DNA from 3 places in the Buttiauxella agrestis genome. Region 1 is predicted to be linked to each of the others. Evidence: predicted binding sites of a transcription regulator. Region 1 holds the regulator's gene; each other region holds the start of a gene.
What was found. The regulator ArgR, encoded in region 1, controls arginine synthesis, uptake and breakdown. The targets are predictions, from matches to a motif close to ANTGAATAAAAATACANT.

Region 1 (5,651 bases):
AGGTCTACGACCAGTTCGTCAACAAACTCGCGGATGCCGTTAAAGCTCTGAAAGTGGGTAATGGCCTTGAAGAAGGTGTTGTTGTAGGGCCATTAATTGAAAAATCTGCGGTCGATAAAGTCCGTGAACATGTTGAAGATGCGCAGGCGAAGGGCGGAAAAGTGCTGGTAGGCGGGAAGATCCATGAATTGGGTGGCAACTTCTGGCAACCAACAGTGATAGTGGATGCCAACGATGATATGAAACTCGCGCAGGAAGAAACCTTTGGCCCGTTGGCCGCCTGCTTCAGTTTCAAAACGGAAGAAGAAGTGATTGAGCGAGCCAATAACACGCCATTTGGTTTAGCGGCCTATTTCTATACTCAGAATCTGGCTCGCGTATTCCGCGTCTCGCAAGCGATTGAAAGCGGGATGATTGGTATCAACGAATGCGCCGTTTCGACCGAGCTGGGGCCGTTTGGTGGTGTTAAAGAGTCCGGACTGGGTCGGGAAGGTTCCGTGTTAGGTCTGGATGAGTTTCTGGAAGTCAAAACCTTGCATATTGGTGGGCTGTAGTCACCACAATGCGAATGGGTTAGGTGGCAATCTATGAAAAAATACACCTTTGATTTTAGTCAGATAGAAGATCAGCCGGGATTCTATCGCCACTTTATCCAGGTTTTTCAACTTGAGAAAAAACAGGTTCACGATCTCGACAGTTTATGGGATGTAGTCGTTGGAGGCATTTTGCCGCTTCCCATAGAGATTGAATTTGTTCATCTACCAGAAATGCAAAGGCGGCGGTATGGCGCTTTGATTTTGCTTTTTGACGAAGCGGAAGAGGAGCTGGAAGGGCAATTGCGGTTCAACGTGCGTGGCTAACGCTGATTTAAACCCATAAAAAAGCCCCCGCGAGCGGGGGCAAAGTCGCCAGACTTGACGACGAGGGTTTATTTATACAGTTCAGCGGTGGCGTGCCAGGTATCGCCCGAACGTGCTTCGGTAATGCGATAAGCAGAGGCACCTTCCTGAGTCGCTTTCTGTGATAATTCATGACGCATATCCATTGGTGCGCTACCCACCTGGCTTACTGAAATACTGCCCATGGACTGCATGTTTTGAGCTTGTTCGTTAGTGACCTGATGTGCGGCTGCATTAGCGCCGAAAGAGATCACGGAGAAAAGGCTAAGTGCTGCGATGGTTAATTTGGTTTTCATGATGTCTACTCCTGAATAAGTTTTTCAACGACCGGAAGGGCTTAAGTGCATTTATTGTTCTTGGGGTCGTCATTTTGTTTAAACGGTAAATCACTATTATTTATGGCTAACGGCTGTTATTTGTACAGTTCAGCAGTTGCGTGCCATGCATCGCCAGAGCGTGCTTCGGTGATACGGTAAGAAGAAGCACCTTGCTCTTCAGCTTTTTTATTCAACATCTGGTGCATATCCATTGGTGCGCTACCTACCTGGCTTACAGAAATGGAACCCATTGGTTGCAGGTTCTGCGCTTGTTCGGCGTTAATCGAAGTGGCGGCAAAAGCACCAAATGACAGCATTGAAAGCAGGCTAGCGGCAACTACAGTTGATTTCATGTTCATAATTTTTACCTCGTCGTATTCTTTTATTGGGGTCTTCGTTTCGTGACCCTCATCACAAAATCAAGTATACACTAGTCACGCGAAAAATTAATACCCTGCTAACTATTCCCTATGAAACTTTACAATAATAGAGGCTTTTGATATTACGTAAAGTTATTAAAAAGTCGTTTATATTGCTGTTTTAATGTTAAATATAAGTAAAAACAATGAGATGGCAGGCTTTGATTTTTTGTGCGGTTTATCACATAACTGGCTGATGCAAGCGAGATTTAGGCTTAGAAAGAAGGTAAAACCGGGATTTACTGACAATTGATGTGAGCAGAGGGGATTGTTACAGAAGTGTTGTTCCCGTTGTTCGGTCACAACGGGAATGGCGTATTAACGCTTACAGTTCTTGTTCAAACAACACCAGAATCGCTTCAAACAATTCTTTCACGGTGAAGTTTTTCGCGGGGGTGGTGAAGATAGTGTCATCCCCGGCAATGGTCCCCAGAATACCTTCCGCTTTACCTAAAGAATCCAGCAGGCGCGCAATGAGCTGCGCAGCACCAGGGCTTGTATGAATCACAACAACAGCATCGTTGTAATCAATATCCAGCACCAGATTTTTTAGCGGGCTGGAAGTGGTTGGTACGCCAAGTTCTGCCGGTAAGCAATACACCATTTCCATTTTTGCGTTGCGGGTACGCACGGCGCCGAACTTTGTCAGCATGCGGGAAACTTTGGACTGATTAATGTTTTCAAAACCATCGTTTTGCAATGCATGGACGATCTCGCCCTGAGAACTGAATTTCTCTTCTTTTAATAGTGCTTTGAATGCTTTGACTAATTCTTCTTGTTTTGAGGAAATACGCATAGGTTACCCATTTAAAGGTCAACAAGGATAACATTATTATGCATTTAAATGAATTATTATGCAAATTAATGGCAGGGTGTCAGCCTGAAATAATGTTATGAAAGAGGCGGATTTTATCAAATTTTGTTATCGAGGAACATGCCTTCGTCACGACTCGAAAATATGTAGGTAAGTAAATCAAATGTTATCAAAATGATGTTGTTTTGCTGCGTAGGGAGGGGTAATGTAACCGCCGTTGATGTGACAACATCAGGTTGTGACCGGGCGCTCAGGCGTCGTTTCCACCCGGTGAGTAAATGCAGCAGTAACGCTTCAGGAATGCGTAACTTCGCAAACCTTAAGCGGGAAGATTGTAATTACCCCTTCTCTGGATTATGGTCGCCACCGCATGGAGTTACGGCACCTATTTGCTAACCATAATAAGGAGTTTAGGATGAAAGTTGCAGTCCTCGGCGCAGCAGGCGGAATCGGCCAGGCGCTTGCCCTTCTACTCAAGACCCAACTGCCTTCAGGTTCAGAACTCTCTCTGTATGATATTGCACCGGTAACCCCAGGTGTTGCAGTCGATCTGAGTCATATCCCTACTGATGTGAAAATTAAAGGTTTCTGCGGTGAAGATGCTACACCAGCGCTGGTTGGTGCTGATGTCGTGCTTATCTCCGCCGGTGTGGCTCGTAAGCCAGGTATGGATCGCTCTGACCTGTTTAACGTCAACGCAGGAATCGTGAAAAATCTGGTTCAACAGATTGCGAAAACTTGCCCGAAAGCCTGTATCGGTATCATCACTAACCCGGTGAATACCACGGTTGCTATCGCAGCAGAAGTGCTGAAAAAAGCAGGTGTGTACGATAAGAACAAATTGTTTGGCGTGACCACGCTGGACATCATCCGCTCCAACACCTTTGTTGCGGAACTGAAAGGCAAAAAGCCGACCGAGATTGAAGTCCCTGTCATCGGTGGCCACTCTGGCGTGACTATTCTGCCATTGCTGTCTCAGATCCCAGGCGTACGCTTCACCGAGCAAGAAGTTGCTGACCTGACTAAACGTATCCAGAATGCGGGTACTGAAGTTGTGGAAGCTAAAGCGGGTGGCGGGTCTGCAACACTGTCAATGGGTCAGGCTGCTGCACGCTTTGGTCTGTCTCTGGTACGTGCGCTGCAAGGCGAAAGCAACGTGGTTGAATGCGCGTATGTTGAAGGTAACGGCGAGCACGCTCGTTTCTTCTCTCAGCCATTGCTGCTAGGCAAAAACGGTATCGCAGAGCACAAGTCTTACGGCAAACTGAGTGCGTTTGAGCACCAGGCGCTGGAAGGCATGCTGGATACTCTGAAGAAAGACATTACCCTTGGCGAAGAGTTTGTTAACAAATAAACCCTGCGCTTAAGCGAAAAAAAACCGGAACACTGATTCCGGTTTTTTATTGCCTGCAATTCACTGTTTATTAGTTAGTTGCGGGATATTCCTGAATTGTTACCTGCAACGTCAGCTTCTTATCTTCACGCATCACTTCAACAGGAATGACTGAGCCTGGGCGAATCTCTGCCACCTGGTCCATTGTCCCCAATGCGGATATAGCCGGTTTATGGTTCACGGAGATAATCACGTCATTCACCAAAAGACCTGCTTTTGCTGCCGGGCCATCAGGGGTAACTTCATTAACGATGATCCCTTGAATTTGATCGATACCCGTTGCCGGGCCATGCAATGGCGTAATTTCACGACCGCCAATGCCAATATAACCGCGAATTACGCGTCCATCGCGGATCAGCTTATCCATGATTTTTGTCGAAAGCTGAGTCGGGATCGCAAAGCCGATACCTTCAGGGGTTTCGCCATCGTTACTTTTATCAAACGATAGGGTGTTGATGCCCATCAACTCGCCGAGGGAATTGACCAGCGCGCCACCGGAGTTACCGTGGTTAATCGAGGCATCCGTTTGCAGGAAAGACTGGCGGCCAGAAGGGCTAAGGCCAATACGGCCGGTAGCACTAATAATCCCCTGCGTAATGGTTTGCCCGAGGTTATACGGATTACCAATCGCCATCACAACATCGCCAATATGCGGCATGCGCTTATTATTGATAGGGATGACAGGGAGATTGGTGGCGTTAATTTTCAGCACCGCTAAATCAGTCAGGCTATCTGATCCAACCAATAAAGCTTCAAACACTCGACCATCTTGCAGAGCAACGATGATTTGCTCGGCATCATTAATAACGTGTTTGTTAGTAATGATGTAGCCGCGTTCATCCATGATGACGCCAGAGCCGAGGGTTTTAATTTCTAACTGATTTTGTGAGTTGTTGCCGACACTGCGGTTGTAAACGTTGACTACAGCAGGCGCAGCGCGTCGCACCGCAGTGTTGTAGCTCAGCGGAGTTTCATCGGCACTGTCAAACTTCGAGGGCGCTAAGGGGATGATTTTCTGGCGCAGCGAAGGTAAGGATACCAACAATATGCCAGCCACAATCAGGCCAATCACCACCGAGCGTAATATCTTCAGAAACATGGATTTGTATTAGTTAATAATAAGCCGGAAGCAGAATAGCATGAGTTAATCGGACATCGTACACAGATGTCCGATTACTGAGCAGATTAGCGCACTAAGAGATAGATACTTTCTTCGCCGCGAGCCACATGCAAAGCAATAACGTCGGGTTTAGTTTCCAGAACCTTACGCATCTCCGCAATGCTTGAAACTCGTTCGCGGTTTACACCAATGATGAAATCGTCTTTGTGCAGGCCCGCTTGTGCCGCTGGTGTGCCTTTCTCAACGCTGTCGAGTTTGACACCTTTAGTACCATCTTTGAGCTGACCATCGCTTAATGTCGCGCCCTGCAAGGCTGGCATAATTAGCTCGGCGTTCGCAGATGAGGCGGTGCTCTTATCAAGCGTAACGCTCACTTCCAGTGGTTTGCCGTCGCGCAGCAAGCCCAGTTTCACTACGGTCCCAGGCTCAGTGGTGGCAATTTTTGCGCGCAATTCGGCAAAGCTGCTGATGGTTTTACCATTCAGGCTGGTAATCACATCACCCGCTTTCACCCCCGCTTTTGCTGAACCCGATTGCGGTAAGACTTCGCTGACAAACGCGCCACGTTGGGTGGTCAGATTGAATGCTTTGGCAATATCAGCACTCATCTCGGTGCCTTTAATACCAAGCAAGCCACGTTTGATCTCGCCAAATTGCATCAGCTGTTTGGCCAGGGTTTGCGCCATATT
Region 2 (5,651 bases), 480 kb from region 1:
GTGAAGCGTTGCCCGAACTTAGCGCACGCACGATGACAAGGCAGGTGGCTGATAACTGGCGAGTCACCAGTTATTCAGGTTTACAGCAGCATGGTAGCAGCCAGGCTCTGGATTTATTGCCGCGCCTGGATGTCGATGCCGCAGGCGCTGCGCCGACACAAAGTGAGCCATTACTTACTCCGCACACCTTTCCACGTGGGGCGGGGCCGGGCACATTTTTGCATAGCTTGTTCGAAGGCATTGATTTTACGCAGCCAATAGATGAAGCGTGGATTGCAAAGCAGTTAAGCGAGCAAGGGTTTGGTGAGCAGTGGCAGCCAATTGTCACCGAGTGGTTGCACACTATTTTGCAGGCACCATTGAATGACACGGGCGTGTCGCTTAGCCAGTTAACTCCGCGAGACAGGCAGGTCGAAATGGAATTCTATTTGCCGATAGAGAGTGATTTGCAGGCAGCACATTTAGATGCCCTCGTACGGGAATATGACCCGTTATCAAAAGGTTGTCCGCCGTTAAACTTCAAGCAAGTGCGCGGCATGCTGAAAGGGTTTATTGACCTGGTGTTCCGCTGGAAGGGGCGCTACTACCTGCTGGATTACAAATCGAACTGGCTGGGCGAAGACAGCAGCGCTTACACCGGGGAAGCGATGGCGGCGGCGATGCAATCTCATCGGTATGATCTGCAATATCAACTGTATACGCTGGCATTGCACCGTTATTTACGGCACAGAATTCCTGATTATGACTACCAGACTCACTTCGGCGGCGTTATCTACCTCTTCTTACGTGGCATCGAAAGTAACGGCTCCTCACAAGGTATATTTTCAACGTGCCCGGATGAGCAACTGATTGCGAAGATGGATGCACTATTCGCGGCGCAAAAGGACGAGGTGATGCCATGAAAATGTCTGAGCTTTTACAGCAGGCGGTTGAGCAAAAGTTATTGCGTGCCCTGGATGCACAGTTTGCCATGATGATTGCCAGTGATGATCAGCCCGCGGTGATGCTGGCGGCGGCATTGGTCAGCCACGATGCGGGTGAAGGGCATGTCTGCATTCCGCTTTCACGTTTAGTTCCGGAGTTCTGTTTTTCCGGGCGTCAGCCAGATTTAGCAGCACAACTTTTTGCGCTTGCCGACCTGAAAAGCGGCTGGCGTGAGACATTGCTGGCTTCCAATGCGGTGAGTGAATACGAAGGGGCGACCCCGCTAAAGTTGATTAGCGAGCGTTTATATCTCAACCGAATGTGGCAAAACGAACAGTCCATTGCACAGTTTTTTGTGCAGGAAAATCGACCCATTGCGCTTAATGAATCGCAGGTCATTAACGTACTCAATCAGCTTTTTGATCCGCTACCCGAGACTGACTGGCAAAAAGTGGCCGCAGCCGTGGCATTAACCCGTCGTATATCGGTGATTTCAGGTGGGCCGGGGACCGGTAAAACCACCACGGTGGCGAAATTGCTCGCCGCGCTAGTCCAGCTTTCGGATGCCCCGTCTTTGCGGATTCAACTCGCCGCGCCGACGGGGAAAGCCGCAGCCCGCTTAACGGAATCATTGGGTTCGGCGTTGCGCCGCTTGCCGTTAGATGAAGCGCAAAAAGCCTCATTACCCAACGATGCCTGCACATTGCACCGTTTGTTAGGTGCGCAACCGAACAGCCAACGCTTGCGCTACCATGCTGGAAACCCTTTGCACCTTGATGTGCTGGTGGTGGATGAAGCCTCGATGGTGGATTTGCCGATGATGGCAAAACTGATCAATGCGATGCCTCCTCATGCGCGAGTGATTTTCTTAGGCGACCGCGACCAGTTGGCGTCGGTTGAAGCAGGGGCCGTGCTCGGGGATATTTGCCACTATGTCACGCATGGGTATTCACCTGAGCGTGCGGCGGAGCTGAGTCTGCTCACTGGCTATACGCTTTCAGCGGGAGAAGGTAGCGGCGCGAGCGCGTTGCGTGATGGCTTGTGTTTACTGCAAAAAAGCTACCGCTTTGACAGTAAATCCGGCATCGGGCAACTGGCATTTGCGGTCAATGCCAGCGATATTAAGCGCGTCAAAACCGTATTTAGCGAAGGTTTTAGCGATATTACTAAACAACCACTGCGTGAAACGGCGGACTACGCCACGATGATTGACGATGCGGTGGAAGGGTATCGACCATACCTGGACTTGATTCGCAATCAGGCAGAGCCAGCTTCTATTCTTGAAGCTTTCGGGCGTTATCAAATGCTATGTGCATTGCGTGAAGGTCCGTTTGGCGTCAGCGGTTTGAATAGCCGCATCGAGCTGGCATTGATTCAAAAACGGTTAATTGAGCGGCCAAATCAGGCGACATCGCGCTGGTATAACGGCAGGCCGATTATGGTTTCTCGTAACGATAGTTCGTTGGGGCTGTTTAACGGGGATATTGGTATTGCGCTGGATAGAGGCGAGGGGTTAAGGGTCTGGTTCCCGATGCCGGATGGCACCATTAAATCCGTACAGCCAAGTCGTTTACCGGGACACGATACGGCATACGCCATGACGGTGCATAAATCGCAGGGTTCTGAGTTTGACCACGCCGCGCTGGTGCTGCCAAACCAGTACACCGCTGTGGTGACGCGTGAACTGGTGTACACGGCGATTACTCGCGCTCGAAATAAGCTGTCGCTGTATGCCGATGATCGGGTGTTAGAAAAGGCAATTGTGACCAGAACTGAACGGCGTAGCGGGTTGATGGAAAGTTTTAGCTAGCCCAGAAGGGCTAGCTTTTTAACTATGCTAAATCTGCCATCAACACTTTTGAACGGCGCTGATAGTTGTACATCTCTTTTTTGCTTTCCGGCAGCAGTTCGACATCCACTGGCATAAACCCGCGTTCCTGGAACCAGTGAATACTGCGGGTTGTTAGCACGAACAACTTGCTTAACCCCATTTGCCGCGCTTGCGTGGCAATGCGTTGCAGCAATACTTCACCGCGTGATGAACTGCGGTAATCCGGATGAACCGCAACACACGCCATTTCACCAATCCCTTCTTCCTGGAATGGATACAGCGCCGCACAAGCGATAGTCAGGTTATCGCGTTGGATGATGGTGAACTTGTCGATCTCCATTTCCAGTTGTTCACGCGAGCGGCGCACCAGAATGCCTTGCTGCTCCAGCGGGCGAATCAACTCCAGAATGCCGCCGATATCATTAATAGTGGCGCGACGAATTTGTTCCGCACTCTCCATCACGATTTGTGTCCCGATACCATCGCGTGAGAAGAGTTCTTGCAACAGCGCCCCGTCTTCCTGATAGCTAATTAAGTGGCTACGGCGCACGCCGCTGCGGCAGGCTTTCACCGCGCCACGCAGAAAACGCACGGTGCCAGAGTGGTAATCACCCGCTTCTTCCAGCTCTTCAATGCGTTTTTGTGCATCATTGGGGAACAGTTCTGAAACGATATTGCCGTTGTCGTCGATAACGCCCTGAGAAGAACAGAAGCCGATCATCTTCTCGGCCTTTAGTTTGACCGCCAGTTGCGTGGCAATCTCTTCAGACGTGAGGTTGAAGCTTTCGCCAGTGACGGAAACCGCCACCGGGCCCATCAATACAATTGCACCGTTATCAAGCTGACGATGAATGGCTTCTTCGTCGATGCGACGCACGCGCCCGCTGTGGCAATAATCCACGCCGTCGTCCACGCCAAGAGGCTGAGCGATAATAAAATTACCGCTAACGACATTGATGTGTGCACCTTGCAACGGCGTGTTGCCGAGGCTCATGGACAAACGCGCTGTGATATCTAACTGCAACAAACCGGCGGCCTGTTTGACCAGTTCCAGCGTTTTGGCATCGGTGACGCGCGTATGTTTGTGATAGATAGGCTCATGATTATGCGAAGCCAGATTGGCATCAATCTGTGGACGCGCGCCGTAGACCACCACCAGACGAATTCCCAGGCTGTGCAACAGCCCAATATCGCTAACGATACTGGAAAAGTTCTCGTGTTCAATGGCTTCGCCGCCAAGCATAATGACAAACGTTTTTCCCCGATGGGCATTTATATAGGGGACAGAATGGCGGAATCCCTGTACCAGTTCGGTTCTACGTTCCTTCACCACGGCAAGCCCTCACTGCATGATTATTCGTAATTTCTGTATTTTTATTCTTTTATTGCCTCAGGCGCAAGCAGCAATTGCCACAAAGCAGAAATTTCTGCATCCACGTAGCCAGGTGCTTGATTGCGAATGTTTACCCTTTAAAGGGTGACAGCCCGAGTGTGTTTCGCTAAAGTTTTCGGCTCAAAAAATAAAATTGGTTATTTGTTTCACGGAAACACACCGCTCAGGAGAGCTATGTCAGATTCCCGTTCATTAATTAGTCGTCGCCGCTTATTGCAGGGCGCAGGCGCTATGTGGCTACTGAGTGTCAGCCAGGTTGGCTTTGCTGCCTCAAGCCTGGTGGTTGCGGTGCGCGTCTGGCCCGCTTCGTCATACACTCGTGTCACGCTGGAATCGAACAAGCAGCTAAAGTATAAGCAGTTTGCATTGAGCAACCCCGATCGCGTGGTTGTCGACATAGAAGGTGTGAATTTAAATTCAGTTTTGAAAGGAATTGGCGGCCAGATTCGTGGCGACGATCCTTTCATCAAGTCAGCACGTGTTGGGCAGTTTGATCCACAAACGGTGCGCATGGTTTTTGAACTCAAGCAGAATGTGACTCCGCATCTTTTTGCGCTGGCACCGGTTGCTGAATTTAAAGAACGCCTGGTCATGGATTTGTATCCGGCCAATATGAACAGCGAGCAGGATCCTCTTTTGGCGCTGCTCGAAGATTACAATAACGGCAAGCTGGATAAGGATACGCCTCCGTCTCCGGAGCAAGGGCCGCAGCCCGGCAAGGCAGGGCGTGACAGGCCAATTGTTATCATGCTCGATCCCGGCCACGGCGGGGAAGATCCCGGAGCCATTGGGCCAAATAAAACGCGTGAAAAAGACATCGTGCTCAAAATTGCACGCCGCCTGAAAGCGTTGATTGATAAAGAAGCGAATATGAAAGCCTACATGACGCGCAATGAGGATGTGTTTATCCCGTTAAAAGTCAGGGTGGCAAAAGCGCAGAAGCAGCGTGCGGATCTTTTTGTTTCTATTCATGCGGATGCGTTTACGTCCGGAGCCGCTCGCGGATCGTCAGTATTTGCACTCTCAACCAAAGGTGCCACCAGTACGGCAGCAAAATTCCTCGCCCAAACGCAGAACGCCGCCGACTTAATTGGTGGAGTGAGTAAGAGTGGCGACAGATATCTCGACCATACGATGTTCGATATGGTGCAGTCGCTGACGATTAACGACAGTCTTAAATTTGGTAAAGAAGTGCTGGCCAGATTAGGCAAAGTGAACAAGCTGCATAAAAATAGCGTCGATCAGGCTGGATTCGCGGTACTGAAAGCCCCGGATATTCCCTCTATTCTGGTCGAGACCGCGTTTCTGAGTAATGTTGAGGAAGAGCGCAAGCTACGTACTGCGACGTTCCAGCAGGAAGTGGCGGAGTCTATTCTGGCAGGCATCAAGGCGTATTTTGCGGATAGCTCGCGGCTGGCGCGGCGCGGATAATACTTTGTCGGATGGCGCTTACGCTTATCCGACCTACAACGGCATTTCGTAGAGTGGATAAGCGTAAGCGTC
Region 3 (5,651 bases), 4.3 Mb from region 1:
AGCTTGCCTTCCACCCAGCTGTGAATGTCTTCCGCATCGCTCTCAAGAATCGCCTGCGGATTGGCCTGCACGTCTTCCAGCAGGACATTCAATGCCTGCTCAAGCTCCTGCTGCTCAGCAACAGTCAGAACACCAACAGTAACAAGCGCTTTGGACCAGGCGACAGAACCCACAATATCAAACTCCGCCAATCGGTAATCAAAGCGTAATGAATCATTGAACGATTTGAACCGCTGGTCTGCTGCCTGAGTAAAACGTCCACCCCAAAGTGCCATATTGATGCTCCATAAATTATCGTCTTGTTCCCCCTCACCCCGCCCCTCTCCCCTGGGAGAGGGAGAAAAGAAAGTCCCCTCTCCTGGGGGAGAGGGTTAGGGTGAGGGCTATTAATTAAAAAACTACTTCTTCAATTCATTCAATGCACGAATACGTGACGACAAAGAGAACAGACGGATAAAGCCGCCCGCGTGGCTGTGGTCATACACTTCATCTTCGCCAAACGTTGCGAACTCTTCGCTATACAGGCTGTTCGGAGATTTTTTCTGCTTCGCAGTGACATGGCCTTTATACAGCTCCAGCACCACTTCACCGTTCACTTCTTCTGCCAGCGATTCCGCAGATGCCTGCAGAGATTTACGCAGCGGTGCGAACCAACGGCCATCGTAAACCACGTAGGACATTTCCAGGCCCAGTTGCTCACGCCATTTGAAGCTATCGCGGTCCAGAACCAGTTGCTCAACGCCACGCAGAGCCGCCATCATAATGGTGCCCCCTGGAGTTTCGTAGCAACCACGGGATTTAATCCCTACCAGACGGTTTTCGACGATATCAATACGACCGATGCCGTGCTTAGAACCCATCTTGTTCAATGTTTCCAGGCACTGGAATGGCGTCATCGCTTCGCCGTTTACGGCAACGACTTTGCCTTTCTTAACGGTAACGGTAACTTCTTCTGCCTGATCGGGCGCTTCTTTAGGATCAACAGTCCAGACCCAGCAATCTTTGTTCGGTGCATTCCACGGGCTTTCCAGCACGCCGCCTTCGGTAGAGATGTGCCATGCGTTTTCGTCACGGCTATAGATTTTCTCAAGAGAAGCGGTAGTCGGGATGTCACGCTCTTTCAGGTAATCCAGCAGTGCTTCACGGGAACGCAGGTTCCACTCACGCCATGGCGCAACCACTTTCAAATGTGGAGCCAGTGCAGCCCATGCAGACTCGAAACGCACCTGGTCGTTTCCTTTGCCGGTCGCACCGTGACACAGCGCATCTGCGCCCACTTTGTTTGCCACATCAACCAGCGCTTTAGCGATAAGCGGACGCGCCATAGAAGTCCCCAGCAAGTAGGTGCCTTCGTACAGTGCGCCGGTCTGCAATACCGGGTAAACGTAATCGCTGATGAACTCTTCGCGCGCATCAACGACGTAGCATTCAGTGGCGCCAGAGCGCAGGGCTTTTTGCTCAACGCCTTGCAGGTCTTCACGATCCTGGCCGATATCCACTACACACGCGACCACTTCACAGCCGCCGTAGTTTTCTTTCAGCCATGGAATGATGGCAGAAGTATCCAGGCCGCCAGAGTATGCGAGAACGATTTTTTTGATTCCGTGATTTTGCATTGTCTTATCCTTCAAAAACTTAATTTTAAACTAGGCCAGAATACGGGTGCCGATGGCGACGCCGTTAAACAAAGAGGGAAGCTGTTCCGCATGACGCCAGGATGCAATATCCACCGGGCGACCCAGCGTGCGTGCTGCATCCAGCGCCGCGTTAACTTTCACTATCATGCCGTCGGTAATAATGCCCTGAGCGATTAACTGCTCCGCTTTCGCCGCCGTCATTTCTGCAATACGTTGCCCTTTGCCATCCAGAATCCCGCTCACGTCGGACAGCAGAATCAGGTCAGCACCAAGCGTTGCCGCCAGCGCCGTCGCCGCCTGGTCAGCATTCACGTTCATCAACTCGCCTTCGGCGGTCACGCCAATAGAGCTGACAATCGGCAGGAAGCCAGAATCTAAAAGCGTGGTAATCAACTTTGCCGAACCCGGTTTCGCCAGGCCCACATGACCCAACGCTTCATCGAGTTTGGTCACGGTTACGCTGTCGCCATCACCTAGGCAAAGACCGACACCATTGATGCCATGCTTTTTCGCCCACGCCAACAACGTTTTGTTCGCCGTACCCGCCAGCGCACCGGTAATAATGTCAATCTGGTCAGCAGGCGTCACACGCAGGCCGTTTTTCTTCGTCACCGGCAATGAGAGCTTTTTCATTAACTCATCTACCAGGCATCCGCCGCCGTGCACAATAACCAGCGGGCGTTGATGGGATTCGCGGTAATTGACCAGCGCGGTAAACAGACGCTCCAGCGCTTCTTCGCTATCCAGCAGCACGCCACCTAATTTGATAATTAATGGATTCATCATGTCACCCGGCGTTAATTAAATAAGAGACTGTGTTTCGGCAAAGCCAAAACGAATATTCAGGCACTGCACTGCTTGAGCCGATGCACCTTTAAGCAGATTGTCTTCAGTTGCGACAACAATCAGATGCTCACCCTGCACGGCAAAACCAATATCGCAGAACGGCAGGCCAACAACATTTTTTAGCGCTGGCACACCATTCTCATACAGGCGCACCAGAGGTTTATCTTGATATGCCTGGTTAAAAGCATCAGCGACTTGCTGCTGCGTCACGCCATCTTTCAGGCGGCAGGTAATGGTTGCCAGAATCCCACGCGGGAAATTGCCCAGGTGCGGAGTAAAAATGACTGGCGTCCCCAAATGCGTGACAATTTCGGGATGATGGCGATGGTTAAAAATGCCATACGGTTGCAGGCTCACTTCGCAGAAACTGTTGGACATCGCCGCTTTACGCCCGGCACCGCTAACGCCGCTGGTCGCATTGATAACCGGCCACTGGTTCAAATCCAGCAGTCCGCCCTCAATCAAAGGTTTTAACGCCAGTTGCGAAGCCGTTGGGTAACAGCCCGGAACGGAGATCAAACTGGTTTCTTTCAGCTTGTCGCTTTCCCATTCCGCCAGGCCATAAACCGCTTGCTCAAGCAATTCAGGATGCTGATGCGTAAAGCCATAATAGAGCTGATAGAACCTGGCATCGTTAACGCGGAATGCACCGGAAAGATCGATGACGACACAGCCTTTCGCCAGAAATTGCGGCGCCAGGTCATGGCTCACTTCATGGGCTGTTGCGAGGAACACCACATCTACGCCGTCAGTAAATTTGCTGATATCTGACATTGGCTGTAACGGCAAGTCGACGATACCTTTTAGCTGCGGATGCAAATCAGATATCAACTTTCCTGCGTCATTACTTTGCGCTGAAACCGTCAATGCGGTTATGTTCATATGAGGATGGCGATTCAAATAGGTCACAAGTTCTGCGCCCGCATAACCGCTGGCACCAACAATCAGCGTATTCAACATCTCGGCTGTACACCTTCTTAGGTTGTGTCTGCTAAAGGTGTCAGCTGGTAAGCCATCACCCAACGTACATTTACGTGGTTAAATCCACCGGAACCTGGGGTTCCCTTACGGCAACAAATATTGTATTTTTATTCAATATAACTGCATGATTATGTATACCAACCCGAGCTAAGGCCTGTCAACAGTGAAGATGAAATTACCTCCTTTTATCGAGATTTACCGCGCGTTGATCGCGACTCCTTCCATCAGCGCCACCGACAGTGCGTTGGATCAGAGCAATGAGTCTTTAATCAATTTACTGGCGGGATGGTTCCGCGATCTTGGATTTAAAGTCGAAATCCAGGCGGTGCCGGGTACGCGCAATAAATTCAATATGCTGGCGAGCACCGGAAGCGGCGCTGGCGGGTTGTTGCTGGCGGGTCATACCGATACCGTGCCGTTTGATGATGGCCGCTGGACACGCGACCCCTTCACGCTGACCGAGCACGAAAATAAGCTCTACGGCCTCGGCACAGCCGATATGAAAGGTTTCTTTGCGTTTATTCTCGATGCGCTGCGCGATGTCGATGTCACGACGCTTAAAAAACCACTTTATATTCTGGCGACTGCCGATGAAGAAACGACGATGGCAGGTGCGCGTTATTTCTCTGAAACCACCAGCCTACGTCCGGATTGCGCCATCATCGGCGAACCGACCTCTTTGCAGCCAGTGCGTGCGCATAAGGGCCATATCTCGAATGCGATTCGCATTCTCGGCCAGTCCGGTCACTCCAGCGATCCGGCTCGCGGTGTCAATGCTATTGAGTTAATGCATGACGCTATCGGCCACATTATGTCGCTGAAAAACACGCTGAAAGAACGTTATCACCATGACGCTTTCACCGTGCCGTATCCAACGCTAAATCTTGGCCATATTAGCGGTGGCGATGCTGCCAACCGCATTTGTGCCTGCTGCGAACTGCATATGGATATTCGCCCGCTGCCGGGGCTGACATTAAATGATCTGAACGGTTTGCTTAATGAAGCGCTGGAACCGGTTAGCCAAAAATGGCCAGGCCGCCTGACGATTTCCGAACTGCATCCGCCAATTCCGGGCTATGAATGCGCCAAAGATCACCAGTTGGTGCAAGTGGTTGAGAAATTGCTCGGCGCGCAAACAGAAGTAGTGAACTACTGCACCGAAGCACCATTTATTCAAACCCTTTGCCCGACGTTAGTGCTCGGACCGGGTTCCATCAACCAGGCGCACCAGCCGGACGAATACATCGAAACACGTTTTATCGAGCCAACTCGCAAACTGATCACACAGGTAGTGCATCATTTTTGCTGGCATTGAAAAATAGCGATTCAGGGGGTTTTGCCCCCTTTTTACGCTGCTTTTTAGCGGATCCTCATAAGAAACGCTTATCCACGAAGTTAGTAATTAAATTTCATGAATTAGCGCAATTTATTCGTTTGCTGAAACGATTTCGTAGCAATTGACGAAAGTAGACTTACGTGGCTTTATAAAGACGGTGTTGAACCTTCACGGGTGAAATTAAATTACATATTAGATTGGATAGGGTGTCTGGGGTCATATGAACGAACAGTATTCCGCTTTGCGAAGTAATGTCAGTATGCTCGGCAAGTTGCTCGGGGATACCATCAAGGATGCGTTAGGTGAAAACATTCTTGACCGCGTAGAAACAATCCGCAAATTGTCTAAGTCCTCACGGGCTGGCAATGAAGCCAACCGCCAGGAGCTGCTAACCACGTTACAGAACCTGTCTAACGACGAACTACTTCCTGTAGCCCGTGCATTCAGCCAATTCCTGAACCTGGCCAACACCGCCGAGCAATATCACAGCATTTCCGCCAATGGCGAAGCTGCCAGCAATCCTGAAGTTATTGCTAAGACACTCCAAAAATTAAAAAATCAGCCCGATCTTAGCGAAGACGCCATTCGTAATGCTGTTGAGTCATTGTCACTGGAATTAGTGCTGACCGCGCACCCAACCGAAATTACCCGTCGCACCCTGATTCACAAGCTGGTTGAAGTTAACAGTTGCCTGAAGCAACTCGACCACAGCGACATCGCCGATTACGAACGCAACCAAATTATGCGTCGCCTGCGCCAACTGGTCGCTCAGGCCTGGCACACCGATGAAATTCGTAAGCACCGACCTTCCCCAGTAGATGAAGCAAAATGGGGCTTTGCGGTAGTAGAAA

Region 2: a site for ArgR is predicted at 4,121-4,138, ahead of argA (amino-acid N-acetyltransferase). Genes of this name have one in related genera too.
Region 3: a site for ArgR is predicted at 3,563-3,580, ahead of argC (N-acetyl-gamma-glutamyl-phosphate reductase). Genes of this name have one in related genera too.

The regions. Positions count from the first base shown of each region.
Region 1 covers NZ_UIGI01000001.1:465,920-471,570, forward strand. The annotation lists gene DY231_RS02320 (NAD-dependent succinate-semialdehyde dehydrogenase) at 1-554, shown strand, start outside; gene DY231_RS02325 (barstar family protein) at 588-860, shown strand; gene yhcN (peroxide/acid stress response protein YhcN) at 929-1,195, opposite strand; gene yhcN (peroxide/acid stress response protein YhcN) at 1,312-1,575, opposite strand; gene argR (transcriptional regulator ArgR) at 1,961-2,431, opposite strand; gene mdh (malate dehydrogenase) at 2,865-3,803, shown strand; gene degS (outer membrane-stress sensor serine endopeptidase DegS) at 3,874-4,941, opposite strand; gene degQ (serine endoprotease DegQ) at 5,028-5,651, opposite strand, start outside.
Region 2 covers NZ_UIGI01000001.1:947,314-952,964, forward strand. The annotation lists gene recB (exodeoxyribonuclease V subunit beta) at 1-902, shown strand, start outside; gene recD (exodeoxyribonuclease V subunit alpha) at 899-2,734, shown strand; gene argA (amino-acid N-acetyltransferase) at 2,757-4,088, opposite strand; gene amiC (N-acetylmuramoyl-L-alanine amidase AmiC) at 4,323-5,579, shown strand.
Region 3 covers NZ_UIGI01000001.1:4,810,349-4,815,999, forward strand. The annotation lists gene argH (argininosuccinate lyase) at 1-275, opposite strand, end outside; gene DY231_RS22760 (argininosuccinate synthase) at 399-1,616, opposite strand; gene argB (acetylglutamate kinase) at 1,647-2,423, opposite strand; gene argC (N-acetyl-gamma-glutamyl-phosphate reductase) at 2,439-3,443, opposite strand; gene argE (acetylornithine deacetylase) at 3,628-4,779, shown strand; gene ppc (phosphoenolpyruvate carboxylase) at 5,021-5,651, shown strand, end outside.